DNA from 3 places in the Kitasatospora sp. HPM-01-4 genome. Region 3 is predicted to be linked to each of the others. Evidence: riboswitches for the same ligand, from Rfam matches in the RefSeq annotation. Region 3 holds a riboswitch; each other region holds the start of a gene.
What was found. Region 3 has a riboswitch for S-adenosylmethionine ahead of ACSMTC_RS36635 (IclR family transcriptional regulator). Riboswitches for the same ligand answer to the same signal wherever they lie in the genome.

Region 1: it holds a riboswitch for S-adenosylmethionine, as region 3 does, so the genes downstream of both, thrC (threonine synthase) here and ACSMTC_RS36635 (IclR family transcriptional regulator) in region 3, are expected to answer to the same signal.
Region 2: it holds a riboswitch for S-adenosylmethionine, as region 3 does, so the genes downstream of both, ACSMTC_RS27555 (aminotransferase class V-fold PLP-dependent enzyme) here and ACSMTC_RS36635 (IclR family transcriptional regulator) in region 3, are expected to answer to the same signal.

The regions. Positions count from the first base shown of each region.
Region 1 covers NZ_JBPQGP010000005.1:4,843,282-4,848,732, reverse strand. Annotated here, with positions in the region: gene ACSMTC_RS21110 (MoaD/ThiS family protein) at 1-222, opposite strand, end outside; gene thrC (threonine synthase) at 272-1,570, opposite strand; SAM riboswitch class I at 1,588-1,721, opposite strand; gene ACSMTC_RS21100 (glucosyl-3-phosphoglycerate synthase) at 1,894-2,919, shown strand; gene ACSMTC_RS21095 (alpha,alpha-trehalose-phosphate synthase (UDP-forming)) at 3,239-4,753, shown strand; gene otsB (trehalose-phosphatase) at 4,828-5,451, opposite strand, start outside.
Region 2 covers NZ_JBPQGP010000005.1:6,312,074-6,317,524, forward strand. Annotated here, with positions in the region: gene ACSMTC_RS27545 (response regulator) at 110-535, shown strand; gene trpD (anthranilate phosphoribosyltransferase) at 660-1,736, shown strand; SAM riboswitch class IV at 1,884-2,001, shown strand; gene ACSMTC_RS27555 (aminotransferase class V-fold PLP-dependent enzyme) at 2,051-3,439, shown strand; gene ACSMTC_RS27560 (Lrp/AsnC family transcriptional regulator) at 3,484-3,765, opposite strand; gene ACSMTC_RS27565 (rhomboid family intramembrane serine protease) at 3,762-4,571, opposite strand; gene ACSMTC_RS27570 (hypothetical protein) at 4,927-5,178, shown strand.
Region 3 covers NZ_JBPQGP010000005.1:8,425,951-8,431,401, reverse strand. Annotated here, with positions in the region: gene ACSMTC_RS36645 (endonuclease) at 1-248, shown strand, start outside; partial or broken gene ACSMTC_RS36640 (transketolase C-terminal domain-containing protein) at 236-1,183, opposite strand; gene ACSMTC_RS36635 (IclR family transcriptional regulator) at 1,334-2,047, opposite strand; SAM riboswitch class I at 2,247-2,389, opposite strand; gene ACSMTC_RS36630 (TetR/AcrR family transcriptional regulator) at 2,805-3,413, opposite strand; gene ACSMTC_RS36625 (CaiB/BaiF CoA transferase family protein) at 3,585-4,787, shown strand; gene ACSMTC_RS36620 (HpcH/HpaI aldolase/citrate lyase family protein) at 4,788-5,451, shown strand, end outside.

The DNA of each region.
Region 1 (5,451 bases), 3.6 Mb from region 3:
GGTCGCCAGGCCCTCCGCGAAGCGCACGTCGTCGTCGTTGACGTAGACGTTGACGAAGCGGCGCAGCCGGCCCGTGTCGTCCAGGATGCGGGCGGCGATGCCGGGGTGGTTGGCGTCCAGGTCGGCGATGACGGCGGCCAGGGTCGCGCCCTCGGCGGTCACCTCGGCGGCACCGCCGGTGTAGGTGCGCAGGATGGTCGGGATGCGGACGGAAGCGCTCATGGTGCGAAGCTCCTAGGTGGGGTGGTCGTGAGGCGCCGGGCGGGCGGGATCAGGCGGATGCCAGGCCGGCGGCGCGGAAGGAGTCCAGCGTCGGGCGGATGGTGGCGGTCAGGCCCGCGTCGGCCACCGCGTCCAGGGTCTTCAGGCCGTCGCCGGTGTTGATCGCGACGGTCTCCTTGGCCGGGTCCAGCCGGCCGGTCTCGACCAGCTTCTTCAGCACGCCGACGGTCACCCCGCCGGCGGTCTCGGCGAAGATGCCCTCGGTCCGGGCCAGCAGCCTGATCGCGGCCACCACCTCGGCGTCGGTGACGTCCTCGACCGCGCCGCCGGTGCGGCGGGCGATGTCCAGCACGTACGGGCCGTCGGCCGGGTTGCCGATCGCCAGCGACTTGGCGATGGTGTCCGGCTTGACCGGGCGGATCACGTCATGGCCCGCCTTGAAGGCGGCGGACACCGGGGAGCAGCCCTCGGCCTGGGCGCCGAAGATCCGGTACGGCCGGTCCTCGACCAGGCCGAGCCCGATCAGCTCCCGCAGCCCCTTGTCGATCTTGGTGAGCTGGGAGCCCGAGGCGACCGGGACCACGATCTGCTCCGGCAGCCGCCAGCCGAGCTGTTCGCAGATCTCGTACGCCAGGGTCTTGGAGCCCTCGCCGTAGTACGGGCGGAGGTTGACGTTGACGAAGCCCCAGCCCGCACCGGCCGGGTCGCCGATGAGCTCGGAGCAGAACCGGTTCACATCGTCGTAGTTGCCCTCGATGCCGACCAGTTCGCCGCCGTAGACGCCGGCCATCACGACCTTGCCCTGCTCCAGGTCGTGCGGGATGAACACGCAGGACCTGAACCCGGCCCGGGCCGCCGCCGCACCCACCGCACCGGCCAGGTTGCCGGTCGAAGAGCACGACAGGGTGGTGAAGTCGAAGGCGCGGGCCGCCTCGATGGCGCAGGCGACCACCCGGTCCTTGAAGGAGTGGGTCGGGTTGCCGGAGTCGTCCTTGATGTGCAGCTGTGCGGTGAAGCCCAGCTCCCGGCCCAGGTTGTCGGCCTTGACCAACGGGGTCCAGCCGGGGTTCAGGTTGGGCTTGCCGGCCACGTCGGCCGGGACGGGCAGCAGCGGGGCGTAGCGCCAGATGCTGGCCGGGCCGGCCTCGATCCGCCGGCGGAGCTCCTCGGCGCCCTGACCGGAAGCCTCCGCGGAGCCGAAGTCGTAGGCGATCTCCAGCGGACCGAAGCACTCCAGGCAGGCGAAGCTCGGACCGAGGGGGAAGCGGGTGCCGCACTCGCGGCAGGACAGCGCGGTGGCGGGGCCGAGGTCGACGGTGGCGACAGGTACTTGGGTAGCGGTAGCCATGATGGCGGAGGCCTCTCTCCTCATCTTCCCCATGGCGCGGTCGCGTCACGGGCCGGAATTGGCACCTGTCCCGCCGGGGCCTGTGTGCCTGCCGAGCGAGAAGGTTGCCGGGACGTCAACGGGCCGTTCCCTCAGTCCCTCTGGATGAGCTCTGTGAAGTTGTGGTCACCCTGGTGATGCCGGTGACGCGGCGCGACCGACCCCGCGATGCGAAGGTCCGGCCGAGTTACGAAGACTGTAGCCGAAGGTGTCAAGCTCAAAGGAGAGCGTCCGACCCGCGAGACGGACCCGTCCGTTGCCACCCGACCACAAGGAGCGACACCGTGCTCGACCAGCAGACCGAGGCCCCGTTGCCGGAGGTGGAGCGCTGGCTGCGCGACCATTCCTGGACGGCCGCCGACCGTCCCGCCGAGGCGCTGCTGGCGGCCAAGCGGGCGGCCGGCCGGGCAGGCACGGTCAGCGTGGTGCTGCCCGCGCTGGACGAGGAGCCGACGGTCGGGGAGATCGTCCGGACGATCCGGCGCGAACTGATGGAGCGGCTGCCGCTGGTCGACGAGCTGGTGGTGGTCGACTCCGGCTCGGTGGACCGGACCGCCGAACTGGCCGCCGCCGCCGGTGCCCGGGTGGTGCACCGCGACGACCTGCTGCCGCGGATACCCGCCGTGCCCGGCAAGGGCGAGGTGCTCTGGCGCTCGCTGCTGGCCACCTCCGGTGAGATCGTCTGCTTCATCGACGCCGACCTGCGCGAGTTCGACCCGGCGTTCGTCTCCGGGATCGTCGGGCCGCTGCTCACCGATCCCGGGATCCAGCTGGTCAAGGCGATGTACGACCGGCCCCTGGAGACCGAGGGCGCGGTGGTGCCCGCCGGGGGCGGCCGGGTCACCGAACTGGTCGCGCGGCCGCTGCTCAACCTGCACTGGCCGCAGCTGGCCGGGTTCGTCCAGCCGCTGGGCGGGGAGTACGCGGCGCGGCGTTCACTGCTGGAGCGGCTGCACTTCCCGACCGGGTACGGGGTGGAACTCGGCCTGCTGGTGGACGCGCTGGACGAGGTCGGCCTCGACGCCCTGGCCCAGGTGGACGTCGGCGTCCGGCACCACCGCCACCAGGACGCGCAGGCCCTCGGCCGGATGGCCGCCACCATCTACCGCACGGCCCTGGAACGCCTGGAGCGCACCCACCGCCTCAAGTCGGCGGCCGACCTGGTCCACCCGCACCTCACCCAGTTCACCCGCGACCCGCTCGAGCACGGCTTCACCTCCCACACCCACCCGGTCACGGCGCTGGAGCGGCCCCCGATGCGGACGGTCCCGGAGTACGCGGAGCACCCGGTGCGCCGCGCCGCCGGGTGACGGCCCGCGCGGTGCGGCCGCCGCGATGTGCCGCCTGAGGTGCGCGTGGTTTGCGGCCAGTGCCGCCCGGCAAGGTTGAAGACGTGACCCCTCCCTCTCGCGACGAGAGGGCTTCCCACTCGGTGGCCCCGTGGAACCTCGTGACTCCTCCCCGCCAAGGGGGAGGCTTCTCACCCGGCTCCGCAGAACCTCATGACGGCCAAGCCCTGACCGCTGCCTGTGAGCAGGTCACCGACCGTACGGATCCGCAGTGCTCCCAGCCACCGCACACCGGGAGCCCATCCCTTCGGATGAATCCGCGGCCCTGAGAAGAGGACTGATGGCCGACTTCGCGACCGAACGTTCGAATCCGACCGGCAGGGCACCGATCCTGGTGGCCTCGAACCGCGGCCCGGTGTCCTTCACCCTCGAGGACGACGGCTCACTGACCCTGCGCCGGGGCGGTGGCGGCCTGGTCTCCGGCCTCTCCTCGATCGACGACCCCTCCTGTGTCTGGGTCTGCGCGGCGCTCGGCGACGCCGACCGCGCGGCGGTCCGCCGCTCCCCCGAGGGCCGGCTGGACCTGGGCGGCTTCGAGGTCGGCGGCCAGGCCGTGCGGATGCTCGACATCGACCCGGGCACCTTCAACCGCGCCTACAACGGGATCGCCAACTCCAGCCTGTGGTTCGTCCACCACCTGCTGTACGACACCCCGGTCTCGCCGCTGTTCGACGAGCGGTTCCGCCGCGAGTGGGAGTCCTACCAGGCGTACAACACCGCCTTCGCCCGGGCACTGGCCGCCGAGGCCGCCCCGGGCGCGGCGGTGCTCGTCCAGGACTACCACCTCTCACTGGTCCCGGCCCTGCTCCGCGAACTCCGCCCCGACCTGCGCATCGGCCACTTCTCGCACACCCCTTGGGCCCCGCCCGAGTACTACCGGATGCTGCCGGACGACGTCGCCGAGGCGGTGCTGAACGGCATCCTCGGCGCCGACCGGGCGGCCTTCCTGACGCTCCGCTGGGCCCTCGCCTTCGCCGACTGCTGCGAGGCGGTGCTCGGCGCGACGGTGGACCGGGACGCCCTCACCGTCACCCTCCCCCCGTCCCCGGCCGAGGGCGCCCCCGCCGGCCGCACCGTCCGGCTCGGTGTGCACGGCCTCGGCGCCGACGCCGACTTCCTCCGCACCCGGGCCCACCAGCCGGACGTGGACGCCAGGCTGGCCGCCCTGCGCGAGTCGGTCGGCGCCTCGGCCGACGGGACGCCGCGCCGGACCGTCGTCCGGGTGGACCGGACCGAGCTGAGCAAGAACATCGTCCGCGGCCTGCTCGCCTACCGGCACCTGCTGCGCACCCGCCCCGAGTGGCGGGACCGGGTGGTGCACATCGCCTTCGCCTACCCCTCGCGCCACGACCTGCCCGAGTACCGGGAGTACACGGCGGCCGTCCAGCGGATCGCCCAGGAGATCAACGACGAGTTCGGCACGGCGAGTTGGCACCCGCTGATCCTGCACGTCAACGACGACTTCCCGCGCTCGCTGGCCGCCTACCGGCTTGCCGACGTGGCGCTGGTCAACCCGATCAGGGACGGGATGAACCTGGTCGCCAAGGAGGTTCCGGTGGTCTCCGACGCCGGGTGCGCCCTGGTGCTCTCCCGCGAGGCCGGCGCCTACGCCGAACTCGCCGACGACGCCCTCCCGGTGAACCCGTACGACATCGTCGCCACCGCCGACGCCCTGCACCGGGGCCTGACCATGCCCGCCGGTGAACGCGCCGACCGGACCAAGCGCCTGGCCGCCGCGGCCACCGCGCTCCCGCCCCAGCGGTGGTTCCTGGACCAGCTGCGCGCCCTGGACTGACCGCTCCCCGGGGGCGGGCGGGCCGGGGCGCGGGGCACGCTCCAACGCGGTGCCCACCGGCCGCCCCCGGGGAGTCAGCCGGCCGAACCGATCCGGTCCGCCAACCCGTCCAGCAGCGCGGCCAGTCCGGACGGTCCGGGCACCGACAGGTCGGCCCGGTCGGCGAGTTCGCGCACCTGGGCCTCGCCCTCCACCATCCCGCTGCTGCACACCAGCAGGCCCGGCAGCCCGTCCGCCCGCCGCTTCTCCACGGCCGCGTACGCGGGCAGGTCGCCGAGGTCGTCCCCGGCGTACAGCACGGCGCCGGCCGCCGGGCGCTCGGCCAGGAAGGCGGTCAGCGCCGCCCCCTTGTCCACCCCCGGCGGGCGCAACTCCACGACGTAGCGGCCCGGTTCGACCACCAGGCCGTGGGCGGCGGCCAGCCGGGCGAGCGGTTCGCGGAGCAGATCGAGCGCGGCGTCCGGGGCCTCGGTACGACGGGTGTGCACCGCCAGCGCGCGGCCCTTGTCCTCGACCCAGGTGCCGGGGTGCGCACCCGACCGCTCCAGCACACCGGGCAGTCCGGCGCGGACGGCGGCCACCCCGGGCGGCGGCTCGGGAGCGGTCAGCTCACCGGTCCCGGCCTCCCAGCGCTCGGCGCCGTACTGTCCGAGCACGGTGAGGTGTCCGAGCCCGGGGGCGTCCGGGAAGCCGCCGTA
Region 2 (5,451 bases), 2.1 Mb from region 3:
TCACCTCGGGCGGTGGGCGGGAGTAGCATCCGGAAGTGGACGTGGTCCGGATCACACTGGACTCGTCGGAGCAGACGTTATAAAGGACGAGCACCCGGGAGCAGGGCCCATGGCGCACACGACCGACGAGACGCTCACCGTTCTGGTCTACAGCGACGACCGCAACACTCGGGAGCAGGTGACCCTCGCGCTCGGCCGGCGGCCCGCCGCGGACCTGCCGGAGCTGCGCTACCTGGAGTGCGCGACGGTTCCCGCGGTGCTGAAGGCGCTGGAGCGCGGTGGGGTCGACCTCTGCATCCTCGACGGCGAGGCCGTCCCGGCCGGCGGACTCGGGGTGGGCCGGCAGATCAAGGACGAGATCTACGGCTGCCCGCCGGTGCTGGCACTGATCGGCCGGCCGCAGGACTCCTGGCTGGCCGCCTGGAGCCGGGCGGACGCGGCGATCTCCCAGCCGGTCGACCCGGTGGCCCTGGGCAAGGCCGTCGCCACCCTGCTCCGGGCCCGGATCGAGGCGCGGACGCCGGCCCGGAACTGATCCGCGGGTGCGGGCCGAAGGTCTCGGTACGCACCGACAGGAGAGAAGGCCACGGCACGGCCACCCGCCCGGTGGATAGGCTGACTCCATTCCTTTCGGTGAAACACGAGAGCTGGAGTCAGCCATGGTGAACGTGAACCCTGCGAACGGCGGTATCGACCCCGCGCAGGTGATCCGCACCTGGCCGGACATCCTGAGCACCCTGCTGTCAGGTACCGACCTCGCCCAGGCCGACGCGGCCTGGGCGATGGACCGGATCATGAGCGGTGAGGCGACCCCGGTGCAGGTGGCCGGGTTCATGGTGGCGCTGCGGGCCAAGGGCGAGACGGTGGACGAGATCGCCGGACTGGTCGAGTCGATGTACGCGCACGCCGAGCCGCTGCACATCCCCGGTCCCGCGGTGGACATCGTCGGCACCGGCGGCGACCGGGCGAAGACCGTCAACATCTCCACCATGTCGGCGATCGTGGCGGCGGCCGCCGGGGCGAAGGTGGTCAAGCACGGCAACCGGGCGAGCTCCTCGGCGAGCGGTTCCTCCGACGTGCTGGAGCGGCTCGGCGTCAGCCTGGACCTCAGTGCCCGCCGGGTCGCCGAGGTGGCCGAGGAGGTCGGCCTGACGTTCTGCTTCGCCGCCAGGTTCCACCCGGCGATGCGGCACGCCGCGCCCGCCCGGCGTGACCTCGCGGTGCCGACCGCCTTCAACATCCTCGGGCCGCTCACCAACCCGGCCCATGTCACCGCGCACGCGATCGGCTGCTTCGACACCCGGCTGGCCGGGCTGATCGCGGGCGTGCTGGCCCGGCGGGGCTCCTCCGCGCTGGTCTTCCGCGGTGACGACGGCCTGGACGAACTGACCGTCTCGACCACCTCGCGCGTCTGGATCGTGAAGGACGGTCGGATCACCGAGAACGCCTTCGACCCGCGTGACGTCGGCATCGAGCTGGTCGGTATCGAGGCGCTGCGCGGGGCCGACGCCGAGTACAACGCGGGTGTCGCACGCCGGGTCCTCGGCGGGGAGCGCGGGCCGGTGCGGGATGCCGTCCTGCTCAACACCGCGGCCGCGCTGGTGGCGCTGGACCTGACGGCCGCGCCGCTGGCCGAGCAGCTCAAGGCCGGGATGGAGCGGGCGGCGGCCGCCATCGACTCGGGGGCCGCGCAGGACGTCCTCAAGCGGTGGGCGGAGGCGACCACCCGGCGTTGAGGCCCGGCCCGGTCCCTTGGACAGGGGCGGGCGGACCAGGGCGAGGGGCCCTTGTCCGCCCGCCCCTGCGGGTGCGGGACCCGGGTGTGTCCGAACTCCGGGATGTCGGTTGACCGTTCTTCGAAGGCTGCCCTAGAGTCCAGCGCAGGTCATGAGTGACAGCGTCAAGCCCCAGCTTGCTGTCCGGCAACCCTCCGTCCGTGGCGGGGTGCCCTGGGTGAGGACCGGGCTGCGTGGCGATCCGTCCGCGCGGCAAGCGCGGACACCCGGCACATCCGTACTCCCGGGGTCCCCGACCTCGCAGGAGTGCATCCATGTCCGCCACCTCCGCCACCGCCGACGTCAGCGTCCCGCTCACCGTCCTCGGCCATGACGTCCAGGTCCCGCTGGTCAGCGGTGAGAAGGTCACGTACGCCGCGCTCGACTACGCCGCCAGCGCCCCGGCGCTCCAGCGGGTCTGGGACGACGTCGCCGCCTACGCCCCGTACTACGGTAGCGTGCACCGCGGTGCCGGCTACCTCTCGCAGCTGTCCACCGACCTGTTCGAGCAGAGCCGCCGGACCGTCGCCGACTTCCTCGACCTGCGGGAGGACGACCAGGTGGTGTTCACCCGGGCCACCACCGACTCGCTCAACCTGCTGGCCGGGGCGGTTCCGGCGGACACCCGGGTGTTCGCCTTCGAGACCGAGCACCACGCCTCGCTGCTGCCGTGGCGCCGCCGCGGACTGACGGTCGGTTACCTGCGGGCCCCGCGCTCGCACGCCGAGGCGGTCGCCGCGCTGGACGCCGCGCTGGCCGAGGCCGCCTCGAACGGGCCCGGGTGCCCGCTGCTGTTCTGTGTGACCGGTGCGTCGAACGTGACCGGGGAGCTGTGGCCGGTCGCCGAGCTGACCGAGGTCGCCCACCGGCACGGTGCCCGGGTCGTGCTGGACGCCGCGCAGCTGGCCCCGCACCACCGGGTCTCCGTCCGCGAGCTGGACGTCGACTGGATCGCCTTCTCCGGCCACAAGCTGTACGCGCCCTTCGGCGCGGGAGTGCTGGCCGGGCGGAGCGACTGGCTGGACGCGGCCGAGCCGTACCTGGCGGGCGGCGGTGCCAGCCGCACGGTGGCCAGGGCGGCGGACGGTGAGGTGGCCGTCGCATGGCACCAGGGGCCGGCCAGGCACGAGGCGGGGTCGCCCAACGTGATCGGCGCCTATGCCATCGCCTCGGCCTGCCGGGCGCTGACCGAGGCCGGGTTCGACGCGCTTCAGGCCCGGGAGCGGCGGCTGGTGGAGCGGCTGAAGGCCGGCCTGGCCCGGATCCCCGAGGTGAGGGTGCTCAGCCTGTTCGGCGCCGACTCCGCGCGGGTGGGGGTGCTCTCGTTCGTGGTGCAGGGCTGGAACAGCTCGCACTTCGCGGCGGCGCTCTCCGCCGAGTACGGGATCGGAGTGCGGGACGGGCTGTTCTGCGCGCACCCGCTGGTCCGTACGCTGCTGGGCGGCGAGGAGGCGGCACCTTCGGAGTGCGGTGCGCCCGAGCCCTCGCTGCCCGGTGAGCGCGGTCTGAACGCGATCCGGGTCAGCTTCGGCGCGGGGACGCCCGACGAGCACCTGGACCGCTTCCTGGCGGCCGTCCGCGAACTGGTCACGGACGGCGCGCGGTGGACCTACCGCAGCGAGGGCGGGCGCTGCGTGGCGGACACCCGGCGCGAGCGCGCGTAGCCCCTCCTGCCGGGCGCGGCGCCCGTGGTCCGCGCAGGGGACCGCTACTCGTCGAGGCCCAGCGCGAAGGCGGCCTCCAGGTCGTGCTGGGAGTAGGTGCGGAAGGCGATCTGGGTCTGGGTGTCCAGCACTCCGGGGACCTTGTTGAGCCTGCCGGGGATCACCTCGGCCAGATCGTCGTGCCGCCGCACCCGGACCATCGCCACCAGGTTGTAGCTGCCGGTCACCGAGTACACCTCGCTGACGCCCTCAAGGGCGGCGATGGCCTCGGCGATCTCGGGGATCCGGTCGACGCTGGTCTTGATGAGTACGATCGCGGTGATCACTCGTCGGCTCCTGTCCGTGGGGAGGGGGCCAGCGTATCGGGGCGGGTCAGCGTCGCCGCCCAGGTGGCCAGGTAGCCGGCGGTGAAGCCGATCACGTGCACCAGGTACGCCACCTCGGAGCCGCCCGAGTGCACCGACCACCACTGCGTCGCGAACCACAGCCCGAGCACCAGCCAGGCGGGGAAGCGCAGCGGCAGGAAGAACAGCAGCGGCACCAGTGCGGTGACCCGGGCCCTCGGGTAGAGCCGCAGGTAGGCGCCGAGCACCCCGGAGATCGCCCCCGAGGCGCCGACCAGTGCGCGTACCGCCTCCTGGGAGTGCACCTGCGCGCAGGCGTAGCCGTAGGTGGCCAGCGCGCCGACGGTGAGGTAGCCGAGCAGGAAGCGGGTCCGGCCGAAGCGCTCCTCGACGCCGGGGCCGAAGACGAAGAGGAAGAGCATGTTGCCGAGCAGGTGCAGCCAGCCGGCGTGGACGAAGAAGGCGGTGAGCACCGACAGGGCGGGGATCTTGCCCGGGTCGGGGGAGAACCGGCAGCCGGGTACCACCGGCGGCAGGGTGGCCAGCTGAGCGGCGGTCAGCGGGCGGCCCGAGACCAGTTCGGCGGGTACCGCTCCCCAGCGCTGTTCGTAGCGCTGTTCGGCGCAGACCCGGGCCGGGCCGGTGCCGTAGGCCGGGTTGAGGCCGACGCTGGGGCCGGCCAGCAGCAGTGCCGCGCTGACCGCGATCAGGGCGAGGGTGACCACCGGGGCCCTGACGGGCGGGACGCCGTCCTGAGCGGGGAGGTGGTCGAGGACGGGGGTCGCCATGGAGACGAGCATTCCTCGGGCGGTCCCGGACGACACCGAGGGGTACTGCGTGCGGGCTAGACCGACCGGCGATAGGGCCCGCGGCGTCGCGTGCCGATAGCTCTCTCTCCCTCCTTGCCCGCCATCGGGCGGGAGGGGCCGTCCTTGCCCGCCATCGGGCGGGGGGACCCCCTTCTTCACCCACGCTCCCTATCGCCGGGCGGTCTTGTCCGCCGGTCGCGGCCGCGCAGGTCCGCACCGGGTGGCGGGCCGGGTACGGGCAGGCAATAGGCTTGGGCCGCCATACCTACCGCACCAGCCACCGCAGCCGACCTGGGCGAGAGTCCGGGGAACGCACCGAGAGAGGACCGGCCCGATGAGCATCGCCGCCCCCACCGCCGAGACCCGCTGGCGCTGCACCCTCTGCGGCAACCTGACACGGTTCGACGTGACCCGCTCGGCGAAGGTCGTGGAGTACCTGCACTTCGACCTCGCGGGCGAGTCCAGGGTGGAGGAGACCGAGGTGCTGGCCGAGACCATCGAGTCGGTGCGCTGCCGCTGGTGCAACGCGGTGGACCAGGTGGAGCTGGTGGCCCGTCCCGGTGCCGGGGAGCGGCCGGGCGCCTGAACCCCGACGGCCCCGTCCCGGTACCGAGCGCCTGGCGGCGCGGTCCGGGAGGGGCCGCTGTCCCATGGGGCGGGGCTTGTCGCCCCGGTGTGTGACCGGGTCCCGGGCGGGGCACGGTACACGGGACAATTGCAGAGAGCGGTGGGTGTGAGGGCAGCGGCAAGGGGCCGTGCGGGACCCGCAGAGCAGGATCGGAGCCGAGGACGTGGTGGACACAGCGAGGGGGCCGGCCGAGCCGCAGGGGCGTCCGCCCGCTGTGGATCGGACCGGTGC
Region 3 (5,451 bases):
TGCAGGAGGTCCCGAGGATCGGGCCCGTCGGCGCGGACATCTTCTGCCGAGAGGTCCAGGCGGTGTGGCCGCGACTGCGGCCGTTCTTCGACGACCGGGCGTGCAAGACCGCCAAGGAGCTCGGCCTGCCGCACACGCCCCGCGGGCTCGGGGATTTGGTGGCTCCGGGGGACCACGCCCGACTGGCCGCCGCGCTGGTCCGGGTCAGCCTGTCGAAAGAAGCGGTGAAGGAACTTCAGACCGCGTGACCACCTGGCTGCCCGTCGAGCAGGCTCAGTGCCGCGGCGGTGATCGCGTCCGCGTCGATGCCGGCGGCGTGAAGCTGCTCGGTGGGAGTGGCGGAGGCCAGCTTGCCGCGGACGGCGAGCCGGACGATACGGGGTGCCTGGGTGCCGTCGGCGAAGGCCTCCTGGACGGCGTCGCCCAGGCCGCCCTCGGGCCGGGGGTCCTCCACCGTGACGAAACGGCCGGTCAGGGAAGCGGCAGCACGCAGCGTGGCGGTGTCGACGGGTTTGAGCGAGTAGAGGTCGACGACGCGTGCCTTGATGCCGTCGTCAGCGAGCCGGTCGGCTGCCCGGAGCGCCTCGTGCATTGGTTCCGGCGGCCACGATGGTGATCTGGTCCTCGGTCGTCGCCCGGGGCAGCTTGCTGCCGCCGACAGGGAAGGCCTCGTCCGCCGGGTAGATCACGGAAGTCTTGCCACGCGTTGTGCGCAGTCCCACATCGAGCCTTCGGCCATTTCGCTGTCCCCGCACAGCACCCACACACGGTACGGCAGACCGTCCAGCCGTCGGCCCGCCAGGGCGAGGCCGACGCCGATCGGCAGACCCTGGCCGAGTGAGCCGGTGGCCACCTCCACCCACGGCAGGCGCGGCGTCGGATGGCCTTCCGACGGGCTGCCTTCCGTGCGGAATTCGAGCAGTTCCTCGTCCGAGATCGCCCCCGCGGCCTTGAACATCGCGTAGAGCAGGGGCTACGCATGGCCCTTGGAGAAGATCAGGTGATCGTTTCCGGGATTGGACGGCTCGTCCCAGTCGTACCGCAGATGGTTGGCCGACAGGACGGCCATCAGATCCGCCGCGGACATCGAGGACGTGGGATGGCCGGATCCCTCGGCATCCGCCGCGCGGATGGCGTCGATCCTCAGCTGTTGCCCGCGTTCCCGCAGCTGCTCGTAGTCCACCGTCATCACCTCCGTACGGCTGTCCATGTGGGTGGCTACCCCGTCGCCCTCCCCTTACGCCGTACCGGTCTCGACCAGGGCTTCGTGGTCCGCGGAGTCGGCGTGCGCTGGGGGCGGTGGGTGCGGGGTCGCGGGAGTCGGTGGGGCCGGTCAGGGCTGGCGCAGCGCTTCGGTGAGGCGGTCGGCGGCGTTGACGACGGCCTGGGAGAGGTGTGCGCCGGGGTGGCGGGTGAGGCGTTCGATCGGACCGGAGACGGAGACGGCGGCCACGACCCGGTTGGACGGGCCGCGGACGGGGGCGGCGACGGAGGCGACGCCGGGCTCGCGTTCGCCGATGGACTGGGCCCAGCCGCGGCGCCGTACGCCGCTGAGGGCGGTGGCGGTGAAGCCGGCACCCTGGAGTCCGCGGTGGAGGCGCTCGGGCTCCTCCCAGGCGAGCAGGATCTGGGCGGCCGAACCGGCCTTCATCGGAAGGGCGATGCCGACCGGGACGGTGTCCCGCAGGCCGGAGAGCCGCTCGGCGGCGGCGACGCAGATGCGGATCTCGCCCTGCCGGCGGTAGAGCTGGGCGCTCTCGCCGGTGACGTCGCGCAGGTGGGTGAGGACCGGGCCGGCCGCGGCCAGCAGGCGGTCCTCGCCTGCGGCAGCGGAGAGTTCGGCGAGTCGGGGGCCGAGGATGAACCGGCCCAGCGTGTCCCTGGTGACCAGGCGGTGGTGTTCGAGTGCGACGGCGAGTCGGTGGGCGGTGGGCCGCGCCAGACCGGTGGCGGCGACCAGTCCGGCCAGGGTGCTGGGGCCTGCCTCCAGGCTGCCGAGGATCAAGGTGGCCTTGTCGAGCACGCCGACGCCGCTCGTGTTCTCCATGAATGGGTACTCCAGTCTCAAGTCCCGCGAGCGGCGGGTGGGTTGCGCTCGCGGAGGTGCTCCGGGCGGGGAGCGGGGGCGGTCAGCGGGGACAGGCCGGAAGAGTCGGCCGATTGCCTGCGCCGGACACGAGACGGGTACGCGGAAGGGCCGGGGCGGGAAGCGCCCGGGCGAAGGACAGCACAGAGAGCACCGTGTCTCCTCATCTTTCCCGCGCCACGTTGGCGACAGGCCGGAGTTGGCACTGATCCCGGGCGGCACGGCGCGTACTTCGGACGCCGGGTCGACCGGGGAGTTGCCGGGGCTTCGTAGGGCCGGTCCCTCCACCCCTCTGGATGATTCGCGAGGAACCATACAAGATTCCCCGGGCCGCCCGTCAAACCTCCCCCACCCTCACGCGCGGGAGGCTGCCCGAATACGCTCCGGCGAACGGGACATCGTCGCATCGACCAGGTGGAGAACTGCCGGACGTTCGTGGCACATGGCCTCCGGCCGTCACCGGGGTCTGATCGCGCCGGCGTCCCTGAGTCTCCGGGCCGGCCGGGACCAATGCGCGCCTACCGGCTGCACGCCGTGACGGTGCCCGCCGCGCTCGCGCACCACTCGCTCCGGGCCCTCGGACCGCCGCGCCCGCAGACCCGTCTCCACCGACACCGGCTCAGCCCGCAACACCCCACCCGCACAGGAGAAATGCCCGGCGCCGACCTTCCGGAACGGGCTTCAGGGTCGGTCAGGTGACCGGCCGCCGGTCCGCCGCTCAGCTGTGACGGGGGGAGCCGAGTCCGTCCAGCAGGGCCTCGATCCCGGCCCGGAACTGACCTGTGGCCGGGGCCTCGCCGAGGCGCTCCCCGGCGGCGTGCAGCAGCGGGTAGGCGGTGGCGGGCAGGTCGGCGAGGGTGTGGCGCCACCAGGCGGCGTACTCGGCCTCCTGCTCGGCGCCGGTGCGCGGGATCTCGTAGAGCACGCTGCCGAGGGTGTGGGCCAGCACGAGGCGGTAGGCGGCCACCGCCTCCTCCAGGGTGCGTCCGTCCGCGGTCAGTTCGGCGAGCAGCCACTCGACGAGCCCGGCGACCTCCGGGCTCCACAGCTTGCGCTGGGCCAGCAGGTGGGCGAGGGCGGGGAAGCGCAGCATGCGCTCGCGCAGGGCGAGGGCGAATCGGGTCAGCGCCTCCCGGCCGCCGGTCCCGGCGGTCCGCTCAAGCTCCAGGCCGCCCAGGATGCGCGAGCACAGCAGGTTCAGCAGCTGATCACGGCCGTCCACGTGGCCGTAGATGGTCATCACGCCGCAGCCGAGCCGGCGGGCGAGCCGGGGCATGCTGAGCGCCTCCAGGCCCTCCTGCTGGGTGATCTCCATTGCGGCGTCCACGATCTGATCCGCCGTCAGGGCGCCGCGGGCCCGCCGCCTCGCCCTCCGGCCCGCCGGGGCTCCGGCTTCGGCGCTCATCCCTCATCAACCCCTTGCGTCGACTGCGGCGCCAGCCTAGCGTAAGGACGACCGTAAGGCTTACGGTAAGCCTTACCAAGAGAGGGGAGCCACATGCCACACCACGAGACCAGCACGCCGCCGCTGGCCGGGCTGCGGGTCCTGGACGCGGCCACGCTCTTCGCCGGACCACTGGCCGCGAGCCTGCTCGGCGACTTCGGAGCGGATGTCATCAAGATCGAGCACCCGCGCGGGGACCCGGCCCGCGGTAACGGGGCACAGGTCGGCGGGGTGTCGCTGTGGTGGAAGACCGTCGCCCGCAACAAACGCGCCGTCACCCTGAACCTCGGCACCGCCCAGGGGCGCGAGCTCTTCCTCCAACTCGCCCGCGACGCCGACGTGGTGGTGGAGAACTTCCGCCCCGGCACCTTCGAGCGGTGGGGCCTGGACCATCCGGCCCTCGCCGCCGTCAACCCGCGCCTGGTCCTGCTGCGCGTCACCGGTTTCGGCCAGGTCGGGCCGATGCGCGAGCGGGCCGGCTTCGGCACCCTCGCCGAGGCGATGAGCGGTTTCGCCCACAGCACCGGCCAACCCGACGGGCCGCCGACCCTGCCGCCCTTCGGCCTGGCCGACGGCATCGCCGGCATCGCCGGGGCCTTCACCGTGCTCGCCGCCCTGCGGGCCCGCGAGCGCACCGGGCGCGGCCAGGTGATCGACCTGTCGCTGCTGGAGCCGATCCTGGCCGTGCTCGGCCCGCAGCTGACCGTCTTCCAGCAGCTCGGCCTGGTCCAGGAGCGGGTCGGCAACCGCTCCGTCAACAACGCCCCGCGCAACACCTACCGCTGCCGCGACGGACGCTGGGTGGCCGTGTCCACCAGCGCCCAGAGCATCGCCGAGCGCGTCCTCCACCTGGTCGGCCGCCCCGACCTCGCCGCACAGCCCTGGTTCGCCGACGGCCACGGCCGCGCCGCCCACGTCGAGGAACTGGACGCCGCCGTCGGAGACTGGATCGCCGAACGCGACAGCTCCGAGGTGATCGCCGCCTTCGAAGAGGCCCGGGCCGCCGTCGCCCCGATCTACCACGCCGGCGACATCCTCGCGGATCCCCAGTTCCAGGCCCTGGGCACCATCGCCCACCTCGACGATCCCGAACTCGGCGACCTCGTCCTCCAGGCCCCCATCGCCCGCCTGTCCGACACCCCCGGCCGGCTGCGCTGGGCCGGACGCCCCAGCGGCGCCGACAACGCCGAGGTCTACGGTGCCCTCGGTGTCGACGCCGAGCTGCTGGCCGAACTGCGCCGCCTCGGGGTGGTCTGAGTGGCTCGGGAGACCGCCTTACCCGTCCGCAGCTGGCTCTACGTCCCCGGTGACCGCCCCGACCGCTACCCCAAGGCGCTGGCCGCGGGCGCCGACGCCGTCGTCATCGACCTCGAGGACGCCGTCCCCGCCGAGCGCAAGGAGTACGCCCGCCGCTCCGCCGCCGCCTTCCTGCGCGAGCACCGGCCGCCCGACGTCCACGTGCGGATCAACCCCTGGGAGCGGGGCGGGCGCGAGGACCTCGCCGCCCTCGCCGGCCTCGCCCCCGCAGGACTTCGTCTGCCCAAGGCCGAATCCGCCGAACAGGTCCGCACCGTCGCCGAGGCCGCGCCCGGCATCGGCCTGTGGCCCACCGCCGAGACCGCCCTCGGCATCGAACACGCCTATCGGATCGCCACCGCCCATCCCCGGGTGCGCGGCCTGCTGTACGGCACCGGCGACCTCGCCACCACCGACCCCGACGTCCTGGAGGCCCTCGCCCTGCGGGTGCTGGTCGCCGCCGTCGCCGCCGGCCTGCCCCGGCCGCCGCTGAGCGTCCACCCCGTGCTGCGCGACCTCGACGGCCTGGCCGAATCCACCCGGCGCGGGCGCGAGCGCGGCTTCTACGGCCGCTCCGTCATCCACCCCGCCCATGTTCCCGTCGTTCACGCCGTCTTCGCCCCCA